Regions from separate parts of the Kitasatospora cystarginea genome, predicted to be linked through region 3. Evidence: riboswitches for the same ligand, from Rfam matches in the RefSeq annotation. Region 3 holds a riboswitch; each other region holds the start of a gene.

Evidence for each region. A riboswitch is a leader RNA that binds a small molecule or an ion and turns the genes downstream of it on or off. The one in region 3 is predicted to bind cobalamin.
Region 1: linked by a shared signal. The riboswitch ahead of nicT (Nickel transporter NicT) and the one ahead of cobN (cobaltochelatase subunit CobN) in region 3 are both predicted to bind cobalamin.
Region 2: linked by a shared signal. The riboswitch ahead of ABD369_RS22545 (ribonucleoside-diphosphate reductase subunit alpha) and the one ahead of cobN (cobaltochelatase subunit CobN) in region 3 are both predicted to bind cobalamin.

What each region holds. Positions count from the first base shown of each region.
Region 1 covers NZ_BAAATR010000013.1:93,120-96,386, forward strand. The annotation lists gene ABD369_RS16740 (hypothetical protein) at 1-129, opposite strand, end outside; gene ABD369_RS16745 (TetR/AcrR family transcriptional regulator) at 218-961, opposite strand; gene ABD369_RS16750 (ArsR/SmtB family transcription factor) at 1,062-1,424, opposite strand; cobalamin riboswitch at 1,509-1,724, shown strand; gene nicT (Nickel transporter NicT) at 1,756-2,853, shown strand; gene ABD369_RS16760 (isochorismatase family protein) at 2,959-3,267, shown strand, end outside.
Region 2 covers NZ_BAAATR010000021.1:33,154-36,420, forward strand. The annotation lists gene ABD369_RS22540 (GNAT family N-acetyltransferase) at 619-1,113, shown strand; cobalamin riboswitch at 1,167-1,324, shown strand; gene ABD369_RS22545 (ribonucleoside-diphosphate reductase subunit alpha) at 1,482-3,267, shown strand, end outside.
Region 3 covers NZ_BAAATR010000006.1:189,181-192,447, forward strand. The annotation lists gene ABD369_RS09810 (precorrin-8X methylmutase) at 1-204, opposite strand, end outside; gene ABD369_RS09815 (cobalamin biosynthesis protein CobG) at 201-1,442, opposite strand; cobalamin riboswitch at 1,518-1,669, shown strand; gene cobN (cobaltochelatase subunit CobN) at 1,900-3,267, shown strand, end outside.

The sequences.
Region 1 (3,267 bases), on a different contig from region 3:
GATGCTCCGGTCGGCACCGCGGTGGGGACGTCCGCCGACGTCGGGCCGCTTCTCGCGGAGGAGGGTGTGCAGGACGGTCGGATCCGTCGCGGTCACGCGGACCCGGAGAATTCTGTCGCGATCGGACATGGCGACCTCTTCCGGGCGCCGTCGCGGAGTCCGGCTCCGCTGCCGACGACGCCGCGTGTGGGTGACTCCGTATGTTTACGCTGTATCTTCAGCGTGCTCTTCCGTCGTAGAACGAGTCAAGGGGCGCGTCGGGCATCCGACTCAGCAGGCTGTCCAGCCCGGCCAGCAGCTCCTCCTGGTCGTCGTAGTCCGCCAGCAGCGGGACCAGCGCCCGCAGCCTCGGGTACCGGTCGGCGGGCAGGCGGTGCAGGCCCAGGCGCAGCATCGGGTCCGGCTCGTCGGGGTCGTCGATCACCTGGCGCTTGTCGACCAGCAGGCAGCCCAGGTTCCAGGCCACGAACCTCCGGTAGATCATCAGCGAGGTGGCGTGGTCGAAACCGGCCCGGCCGAGCACGGCGAGGAGATGCTCGGTGAGCTGCAGCACCGGGGCGGGGCGGCGGGCCATCGGGACGCTCAGCGGGCGGGTGGCCACCAGCGGCAGGATCTCGGGGTGGACGTGCGCCACCGAGGCGAAGGCGCCGGCGATCCGGCGTAGCTCCGCCCGCCAGGCCCGACCGCCTCCGGCCGCCGCGGTGGCCTCGGCCGAGCTCCGCAGTTGGGTGATCACCTCGGCGAAGTAGGCCTCCACCAGGCCGTCCAGCAGGGCTTCCTTGCCCGGCGTGTAGCGGTAGATGGCCATCGACTCCACGCCCAGATCGGCGGCCAGCCGGCGCATGGTGAGCGCGCCCAGCCCCTCCCGGTCGACCAGCGAGACGGCCGCGGCGAGCACCAGGGGCCGGCTCAGCCGTCCGCGCTTCTCGGGAGTGCCCCGGTCGGGCTCCGCTGCTGCCATCTCCGCCTCCCTCGCCGTGCCCGCGGGGATCGGTCGTCAGCTGACAACAGAAGGATACAAGCTACGCACGGGCCGTCGGGAGGATCGGGCACACCGCAGCTCAGTCCCGGTGGCCCAGCACCCCGTGTGCCAGCACCTCGGCGACGGCGGGGTCGACCAGCCGGTAGCGGATGATCCGCCCGTCGCGCTCGCCGCTGACCAGCCCGGCGGCGCGCAGCAGGCGCAGCGCCTGGGAGACCGCCGGGTCGCGCATGCCGGTGGCGACGGCGAGGTCGGTGACGGCGAGCGGTCCCGTCTCGTGGAGGGCGAGCAGCAGCGAGAGCCGTCCGGGGTCGGCGAGCAGGGCGAAGCGTTCGGCCCAGGACCGGACGTGCTCGGTGTCGCCGATCGCGGCGATCGCCTCGCAGACCCGGTGCCCGTCGATGGTCCTGCGGTCGGCACGGTCGGCGGGGACGAGATGCATGCCAGGCATTCTCGCAGCAGCGGTACCTGTGATACCCGACACCTGCACAGCTGTGCAGGCTTGCAGTGGTGCCGTACGGCCCCCTACCGTTGTGCCCGCCGTGGTGCTCGGGAAGACCGGTGACGGACTCTCAGGAGTCCCAGACCGGAGCGGCCCTCGCCACTGTGATCGGGAAGTACCGGCATCATCCCCGCCCCCGCCAGGGACGGGCGGCCACTGGACGAGAACGCGTCCGGGAAGGCCGGGTGCGGGTGCGTTCGACCCGTCAGCCAGGAGACCGGCCACGGCATCTCACGAACGGATCCACGAGGTGCTGGAGCGTGACCCGCAGATGACCCTGCCCAGAACCGAAGCCGCTCCGGCGGCGGCCCCCGCCCTGCCCGCCTTCCGCTGGAAGCGCGAGGACACCGTGCGGACCGCCGGCCTGATGGCGGTGATCCTGGCCATGCACGTGCTGGCCTTCGGAGTCCTGATCCTCCTGGTGGCGCCGGAGAAGTACCAGGTCGGAACCCAGGTCTACGGGATCGGCCTCGGCGTGACCGCGTACACCCTGGGGATGCGGCACGCCTTCGACGCCGACCACATCGCCGTCATCGACAACACCACCCGCAAGCTGATGGCCGACGGCAAGCGCCCGGTCTCGGTGGGCTTCTGGTTCGCGCTCGGCCACTCCTCGATGGTGGTCATCATGGCGGCGCTGGTGGCCGGCGGTGCCGCGTTGGCCGGGACACTGATGGACGACCAGTCCACGACCCACCAGGTGCTCGGCATGATAGGCACCACCGCCTCAGGGGTGTTCCTCTACCTGATCGCCGCGCTCAACCTGGCCGCGCTGGTGGGGATCGCGAAGGTGTTCCGGGCGATGCGCGCGGGCCAGTACGACGAGCGCGAGCTGGAGGCGCACCTCAACTCGCGCGGTCTGATGAACCGGATCCTCTCCCGGGCCACCCGCTCGATCACCCGGCCCGGCCAGATGTTCCCCGTCGGCATGGTGCTCGGTCTCGGCTTCGACACCGCGACCGAGGTCACCCTGATGGTGATGGCGGGTTCGGGCGCGGCGGCCGGTCTGCCCTGGTACGCCATCGTCTGCCTGCCCCTGCTGTTCGCGGCCGGAATGAGCCTGTTCGACACCCTCGACGGCACCTTCATGAACTTCGCGTACCAGTGGGCGTTCTCCAACCCGGTCCGCAAGGTGTACTACAACTTGACCATCACCGGTCTCTCCATTGCGGTCGCCTTCATCATCGGGACCATCGAACTGGTCGGTGTCCTGCACGAGAAGCTGGACCTCACCGACCCGGTGACCGGCTGGATCGCCGGACTGAGTCTGGACAACGTCGGGTTCGTGATCGTCGGCCTGTTCTTCGTGGTCTGGGTCGCGGCGATCGGCTACTGGCGCTTCGCCAAGGTCGAGCAGCGCTGGTCGTGAACCTGGCCCGGGTCGACCCGCGCCGCGCCGATCCCCGGTCAACGTACAACTCGCCCGGTTTCCAGGTAGGTTGGAGGTCTGCCGTGACCGGGGATCGGGGGATTCGTGCTGCCGGAGACCGAGGCGAAGCCGCACGACTGGCGGATCGAGGGCCGGGAGTACGCCCGGCACGAGGAGCGCCGCGGCCGCCGCTTCGCGTACCAGTCGCTGGTGCCGGCCCGCACCGCGCTGGTGGTGGTCGACATGGTGCCGTTCTTCGTGGCCGGGAACCCGTACTGCCGTGGCATCGTGCCCAACATCGCGCGCCTCGCCGAGGGACTCCGGACAGCCGGCGGCACGGTCGCCTGGGTCGTGCCCGCGGCGGACGGGCGGCTGCCGGCGGTTGAGGAGTTCTACGGCCTGCGGGCGGCCGGA
Region 2 (3,267 bases), on a different contig from region 3:
TCCGCCTCCGGGCCCCCGGCCCCACGGCGGCGGCCGTCGACCGCCGGGCCGTGCGCACCGCTCCGCATCCCCGCGCCCCTCCCTCGTCCGTCGCCCCTCCCCTGCCCGCCGTCCGGTGACTTCCGCCCCCGTGGCCGGCCGGGCCGCCGGCCACCGCGGCATCGGCACGCCCCACCCCGCGAGAGGCTGGCAGGATTTCGACGCAATCGGTCGTTTCCGCCACTCGTGACAGCGGCCCGCGCGGACGAGGGTGGAGGACATGACTCCCGAGACCCTCGCGACCTCGCTCGGCCTGATCGGCGCCATCAGCGGCTTCGGACTGCTGGGCTTCCTGATCGGCCGTGAGCTGACCGGCCGCGGCGGCGGGCCCGACCCGGGCGGCGGCTACGGCGGTCCTGATGACGGTCACGACGACCCCAACCACCCTTCGGCCCCGGTTCTTCCCGACCGCCCGTACGGCACCGTGCCAGCCGCCTCCGCCTTCCCCGCCAGCGCGTCCCTGCTCCCCACCGGCGCCCGCCCGGCGAGCCCTCCGTCCGGCGCCACACCCCTCGCCGGCACCCGCCCGCCCGCCACCCTGACTGCCGTGTGCACCCTCCCGTCGGGCACACTGTCCGGATGGGCATCCTCATCCGCCGCGCCCTCGAAGAGGACCTCGAAGCCGCAGGTGAAGTCACGGTCGAGGCGTTCGTGGGCGACGGTCACACCTCGCCGGACAGCGGCTACGTCCAGCTCCTCCGGGACGCCGGGCGCCGCAACGAGGAGGCCGAACTCCTCGTCGCGCTCGACCCGCACACCCGGCAGGTCCTCGGCTGTGTGACCCTCGCGGTCGGCGGCACCGAGTGGGCCGACATCGCCGAGCCGCACGAGGGCGAGCTCCGGATGCTGGCGGTCGGCGCGGCGGCCCGCGGACGCGGCGCCGGAGAGGCCCTGGTCCGCGCCGCGATGGCCCGCTGTCGGGAGCTCCGGCTGGCCGGGATGGCCTTCTCGACCCGCCCGGCGATGAAGGCGGCGCACCGGATCTACGAGCGCCTGGGCTTCGTCCGAACCCCCGACCGGGACTGGACGGCCGCTCCCGGGATCGACCTGATGGTGTACTCGATCACCTTCTGAACACCCCTCCCGCACAACCATGCGGTTGGTCCGCCTGCGACACACGGCACTACATGTGGTGCCGCATCGTCGGACCGCCACAACATGTATGCTCGCTCTCGCTGTCGAAGCAGGGGAACCCGGTGTGAATCCGGGACTGCCCCGCAGCGGTGAGCGGGCGGCTCTCCAGGCCCCCGCAAGTCCGGCTACCTGCCGACGGTGTGCCACACGGCTTCCCCGCAGATGCCTTGCAGCACCGCAGTACGTCCGGGCCTCGCGGGTGGGCCAGGGGGTAGAGAGCGCGCCGGTCTCCGGTCGTGCTGCACCTCCCTGCGCTCATGTCGGTCCGGACGATCCTCATCCGACGCCGCCGCCAGGAGAGAAGCGCCTTGACCATCGCTGCCTCAGTTGCCCTGCCTTCCCAGGGTTCCGCCGCCACCACCCAGACCGACCCCGGTGCGGCACTGCTTCGGCTCCTCACCGACCGCAGCGTGGACCTCCCCCAGGTGGACCCCGGCCACGTCGCCGCCGCCGCGCTGCGCGGCCGCCACGCCGGCTCGGACTTCGCCGAGCTGCGCGGGCTGGCTGTGGAGGCCGCCGCGTCGATGATCGCCGAGGACCCCCAGTACTCGAAGCTGGCCGCCCGCCTGCTCGCCATGGAGATCGCCGACGAGGCGATGAGCCAGGGTGCCGTGTCGTTCTCCGCCTCGATCGCCGTCGGCCACGCCGAGGGGCTGATCGGCGACGCCACCGCCGCCCTGGTCGCCAAGCACGCCGAGGCCTTCGACGCCCTGATCGACCTGTCGGGCGACGACCGCTTCGAGTACTTCGGCCTGCGCACCGTGCAGTCCCGCTACCTGCTGCGCCACCCGATCACCCGCATGGTGATCGAGACCCCGCAGCACTTCCTGCTCCGCGTGGCGGCGGGCCTCGCGGTGGGCGACAGCGAGCAGTCGGTGGCCGAGGTGGCCGAGCTCTACCGGCTGATGAGCCGCCTGGAGTACCTGACCTCCTCCCCGACGCTCTTCAACTCCGGCACCAAGCACCCGCAGATGTCCAGCTGCTACCTGCTGGACTCGCCGCTGGACAACCTGGACTCGATCTACAACCGCTACGCGCAGATCGCCCGGCTGTCCAAGCACGCCGGCGGCATCGGCCTGTCCTACTCCCGGATCCGCTCGCGCGGCAGCCTGATCCGGGGCACCAACGGCAAGTCCAACGGCATCGTCCCGTTCCTGCGCACCCTGGACTCCTCGGTCGCCGCGGTCAACCAGGGCGGCCGTCGCAAGGGCGCGGCCTGCGTCTACCTGGAGACCTGGCACGCTGACATCGAGGAGTTCCTGGAGCTCCGCGACAACACCGGCGAGGAGGCCCGCCGGACCCACAACCTCAACCTGGCGCACTGGATCCCGGACGAGTTCATGCGCCGGGTCAACGCCAACGAGGACTGGTCGCTGTTCTCCCCGGCCGACGTCCCCGAGCTGGTCGACCTGTGGGGCGACGAGTTCGACGCCGCCTACTGCAAGGCCGAGGCCGAGGGCAAGGCCGTCCGCACCATCCCGGCGCAGACCCTGTACGCCCGGATGATGCGCACCCTGGCGCAGACCGGCAACGGCTGGATGACCTTCAAGGACGCCTCCAACCGCGCCGCCAACCAGACCGCGCTGCCCGGCCGCACCGTGCACTCCTCCAACCTCTGCACCGAGATCCTGGAGGTCACCGACGACTCCGAGACCGCGGTCTGCAACCTCGGCTCGGTCAACCTCGGTGCCCACGTGGCCGACGGCGCCAGTGCCGACGACCTCGTGAGCGCGATGGACTGGGAGCGGCTGGACGCCACCGTGCGCACCGCCGTGACCTTCCTCGACCGGGTCATCGACATCAACTTCTACCCGACCACCGAGGCCGGCGCGTCCAACTCCCGCTGGCGGCCGGTGGGTCTGGGCGTGATGGGCCTGCAGGACGTCTTCTTCAAGCTCCGCCTGGACTTCGACTCCACCGAGGCCAAGCACCTCTCCACGCTGATCGCCGAGCGCATCATGCTCACCGCCTACGAGCGCTCCAGCGAGCTGGCCGAGAAGTTCGGCCGCCACGAGGCGTACGAGGAGACCCGCGCCGCCCGCGGCCAGCTGCACATCGACCACTTCGACGTGACCCCGCAGTGGACCGAGCGCT
Region 3 (3,267 bases):
GGCGTGCAGCGCGGCGCGCGCGCTCGCGACCACGCCGGGCGACCAGAGCAGGTCGTCGACCAGGTCGGTCATGCCGCACGCGTGGATCATCCGCACGGCGACCTGCGCCACGTCGGCGGGTAGGTGGGCCAGTTCGGCCTCGGCCCGGATGGTGGCAAAGGACTGGCGGTAGATGGCCGCGCCGTCCTTCTCGTACTCGATCACTTGGTCCTCCGGGCTTCGGCTACCGCCTCCGCCATCTGTTCCGTCGACACATCCACTGACACTCCCGCCCCCGGGGCCTCGACCCCGGGGCCGACGCGGGTCACCCGGTAGCCCTGCCCGGTGGCCAGGACGTCCACCCACTCCCCAGCCGGATGCCCGCAGCGCCGCTCGCAGCCGGACCAGTGCACGGGCAGTGGGCCGGCAGCGGCCGGGGTCTGCGCCGCGTCCAACGCCCGTGCGGCGTCGTCCCGTACGTCGGCGCGCGACTTGGCGCAGCCGGGCAGTCCGGTGCAGGCGCTGGCCCGTTCCCAGACCGAGCCGGGGGCGGTGCGGAAGCCGGCCGCGGCCAGTTCGGGCAGCCGGTCGACCGGCGCCCCCGGCAGGACGATCCCGCGCCAGGGGGTCAGCCGCAGCTCGCCGGCCGAGGCTGCGGCCAGCCGCCGCCACCGTGCGGCGCTCACCCGGCCGAAGCGCAGGCCCACGGAGAGTCCGCCGGGCAGTGCGCCCGGGGCCAAAGTGGCGGCCGGCAGCGCGGGCAGCGGTTCGGCGCCCGGGTCGAGCAGTCCGGGAACCTCGCGCAGGTGCCAGGCCTTGGCGCCACTGGTGCGCAGCATTTCCAGGAACTCCTCGGCGGCGCGGACCGCGTGCTCGGCGGCCCCGCCGGGCGGCACCGGGCGGGCGGTGGCGGCGCGGCCGAGGCGCAGCAGGGCGCCGCCGCCTGCGGTTGCGATCAATGTCACATCGGCGTCCAGTGCGGCGACGTCACCGCGCCCGTCGTCCAGGGCGAAGAGGAACTTGCCGGAGAGGCGGGCCGCGCTCTCGCTCGCGCACAGCCGCCGGTCGAGTTCCCGCACCCAGTCCTGGACGTCGGCGTGGCCGAGGCCGTCCAGCCCGGCGGCCGGGGAGGCGACGATGTTGCGGACCCGCTCATGGGTCTTTGAGGGCAGCAGGCCGGCGTCGCGCAGGCGGCGGCCGAGTTCGCCACCGGAGTCCGAAGGCAGGCCGCGCAGTTGGACGTTGCCGCGCGAGGTGGTCTCGAGTGCGCCGTCGCCCAGCTCCTCGGCCGCGTCGGCCAGCACCACTGCCTGACTGTTCGTCAGCAACCCGCCGGGTATGCGGATCCTGGCGAGGGAACCGTCGTCGGCGGTGTGCAGACGAAGGGCCCCCGGACAGACGTCCGAACGCCCGCGGTCGGGCGTACCGGGGCCCGGTGCGACGGAGTCGGGTACGGGTGGCATGGCGGCGAGCATACAGATTGCCGTTCCGGATGCACCGCCCGGAACAGATCACACTCCCCCAGCCCAGCCGCACCCCGTACGATGCTCCCGGGCGGTCCTGTGGGCCGTCCACGCCAGCGACGGCGCCAAGGGGAGGAAACCGGTGCAAACCCGGTGCGGTCCCGCCACTGTGACCACGGTTCACCGCCGTGGGAGCCAGGAACTCCTGCCGTCCTCCCTTAGCCCGGGGCGCGGACCCCGAGGAAGGCCTGAGACCTGTGCGCTGCCGCATGCCCGCACGCGCTGCTGCGTCCCGCCCGCTCGACGGGCGGGCTGAGCCGCTGGCACCCATCACTCCTGCGCTCCCTCCATCGCCGGTCGGCTGTCGCTCAGCGCTCTCAGAGCACCAACCAGCGGCTCGGCCGCGCGCGGCACACCTTTCGGCACGGGGCGCCGACCTGGCCGGGAGGGCCGTCGCGTGATCCTGCTGCTTTCCACCTCCGACACCGACCTGCTGAGCGCCCGCGCCTGTGCGGGCCCGGTCCGCTACCGCCTCGGGAACCCGGCCCGGCTGACCGCCGAGGACCTGCCCGCGCTGCTGGAGGGCACCGACCTGGTGGTCGTCCGGCTGCTCGGCGGCCGCCGCGCCTGGCAGGAGGGCCTGGACGCGCTGCTGGCCGGCCCGCGCCCGGTGGTCGTGCTGACGGGTGAGCAGGCGCCGGACGCCCAGTTGATGGAGCTGTCCACCGTCCCCGCCGGGATCGCAGCCGAGGCGCACGCCTACCTGGCGCACGGCGGCGCGGCCAACCTGGCCGAGCTCGGCGCCTTCCTCTCCGACACCGTGCTGCTGACCGGCCACGGTTTCACCCCGCCCGTCTCGGCCCCGGCCTGGGGCCCCCTGGAGCGCACCCCGCGGACCGCCGAGGGCCCCGTCGTCGCGGTGCTCTACTACCGCGCCCACCACATGAGCGGCAACACCGCCTTCGTCGAGGCCCTGTGCCAGGCGATCGAGGACCAGGGCGGCCGCCCGAAGCCGCTGTACTGCGCCTCGCTGCGCGGCGCCGAGCCCGAACTGCTCGCCGAACTCGGCCAGGCCGACGCGATCGTCACCACCGTGCTGGCGGCCGGCGGCACCCGGCCGGCCGACGCGCAGGCGGGCGGGGACGAGGAGGCCTGGGACGCGGGCGCGCTCGCCGCGCTCGACCGCCCGATCCTGCAGGCGCTCTGCCTGACCTGGTCGCGTGCCCAGTGGGAGGACAGCGACGACGGCCTCTCCCCGCTGGACACCGCCACCCAGGTCGCCGTGCCCGAGTTCGACGGCCGCCTGATCACCGTCCCGTTCTCCTTCAAGGAGCTGGACGAGGACGGTCTGACCGTCTACACCGCCGACCCCGAGCGCGCCGCCCGGGTCGCGGGCATCGCGGTCCGGCACGCCCGGCTGCGCCATGTCCCGCCCGCCGAGCGGCGGTTGGCGCTGGTGCTCTCCGCGTACCCGACCAAGCACGCTCGGGTCGGCAACGCGGTCGGCCTGGACACCCCGGCCAGCGCGGTCCGCCTGCTGCACCGGCTGCGCGAGGAGGGCATGGACCTCGGCGACGACCTGCCGGGGCTGGACTCCTCCCCGCCCCGAGCCGAAGGGCCCGCCGGTGCCGAAAGGGATGAGCGACAAGCGACCGAGGAACGAGGGAGTGCCGGAGCGAAGAGCGTCGGCGCCGGGTCAGAGGGCCCGGAGGCGAGCGGGCGAGTAGCAGCACACGAGGGTGACGCGCTGATCCACGCCCTGATCGCGGCCGGCGGCTACGACCAGGACTGGCTGACGGAGGACCAGCTCGCCCGCAACCCCGTC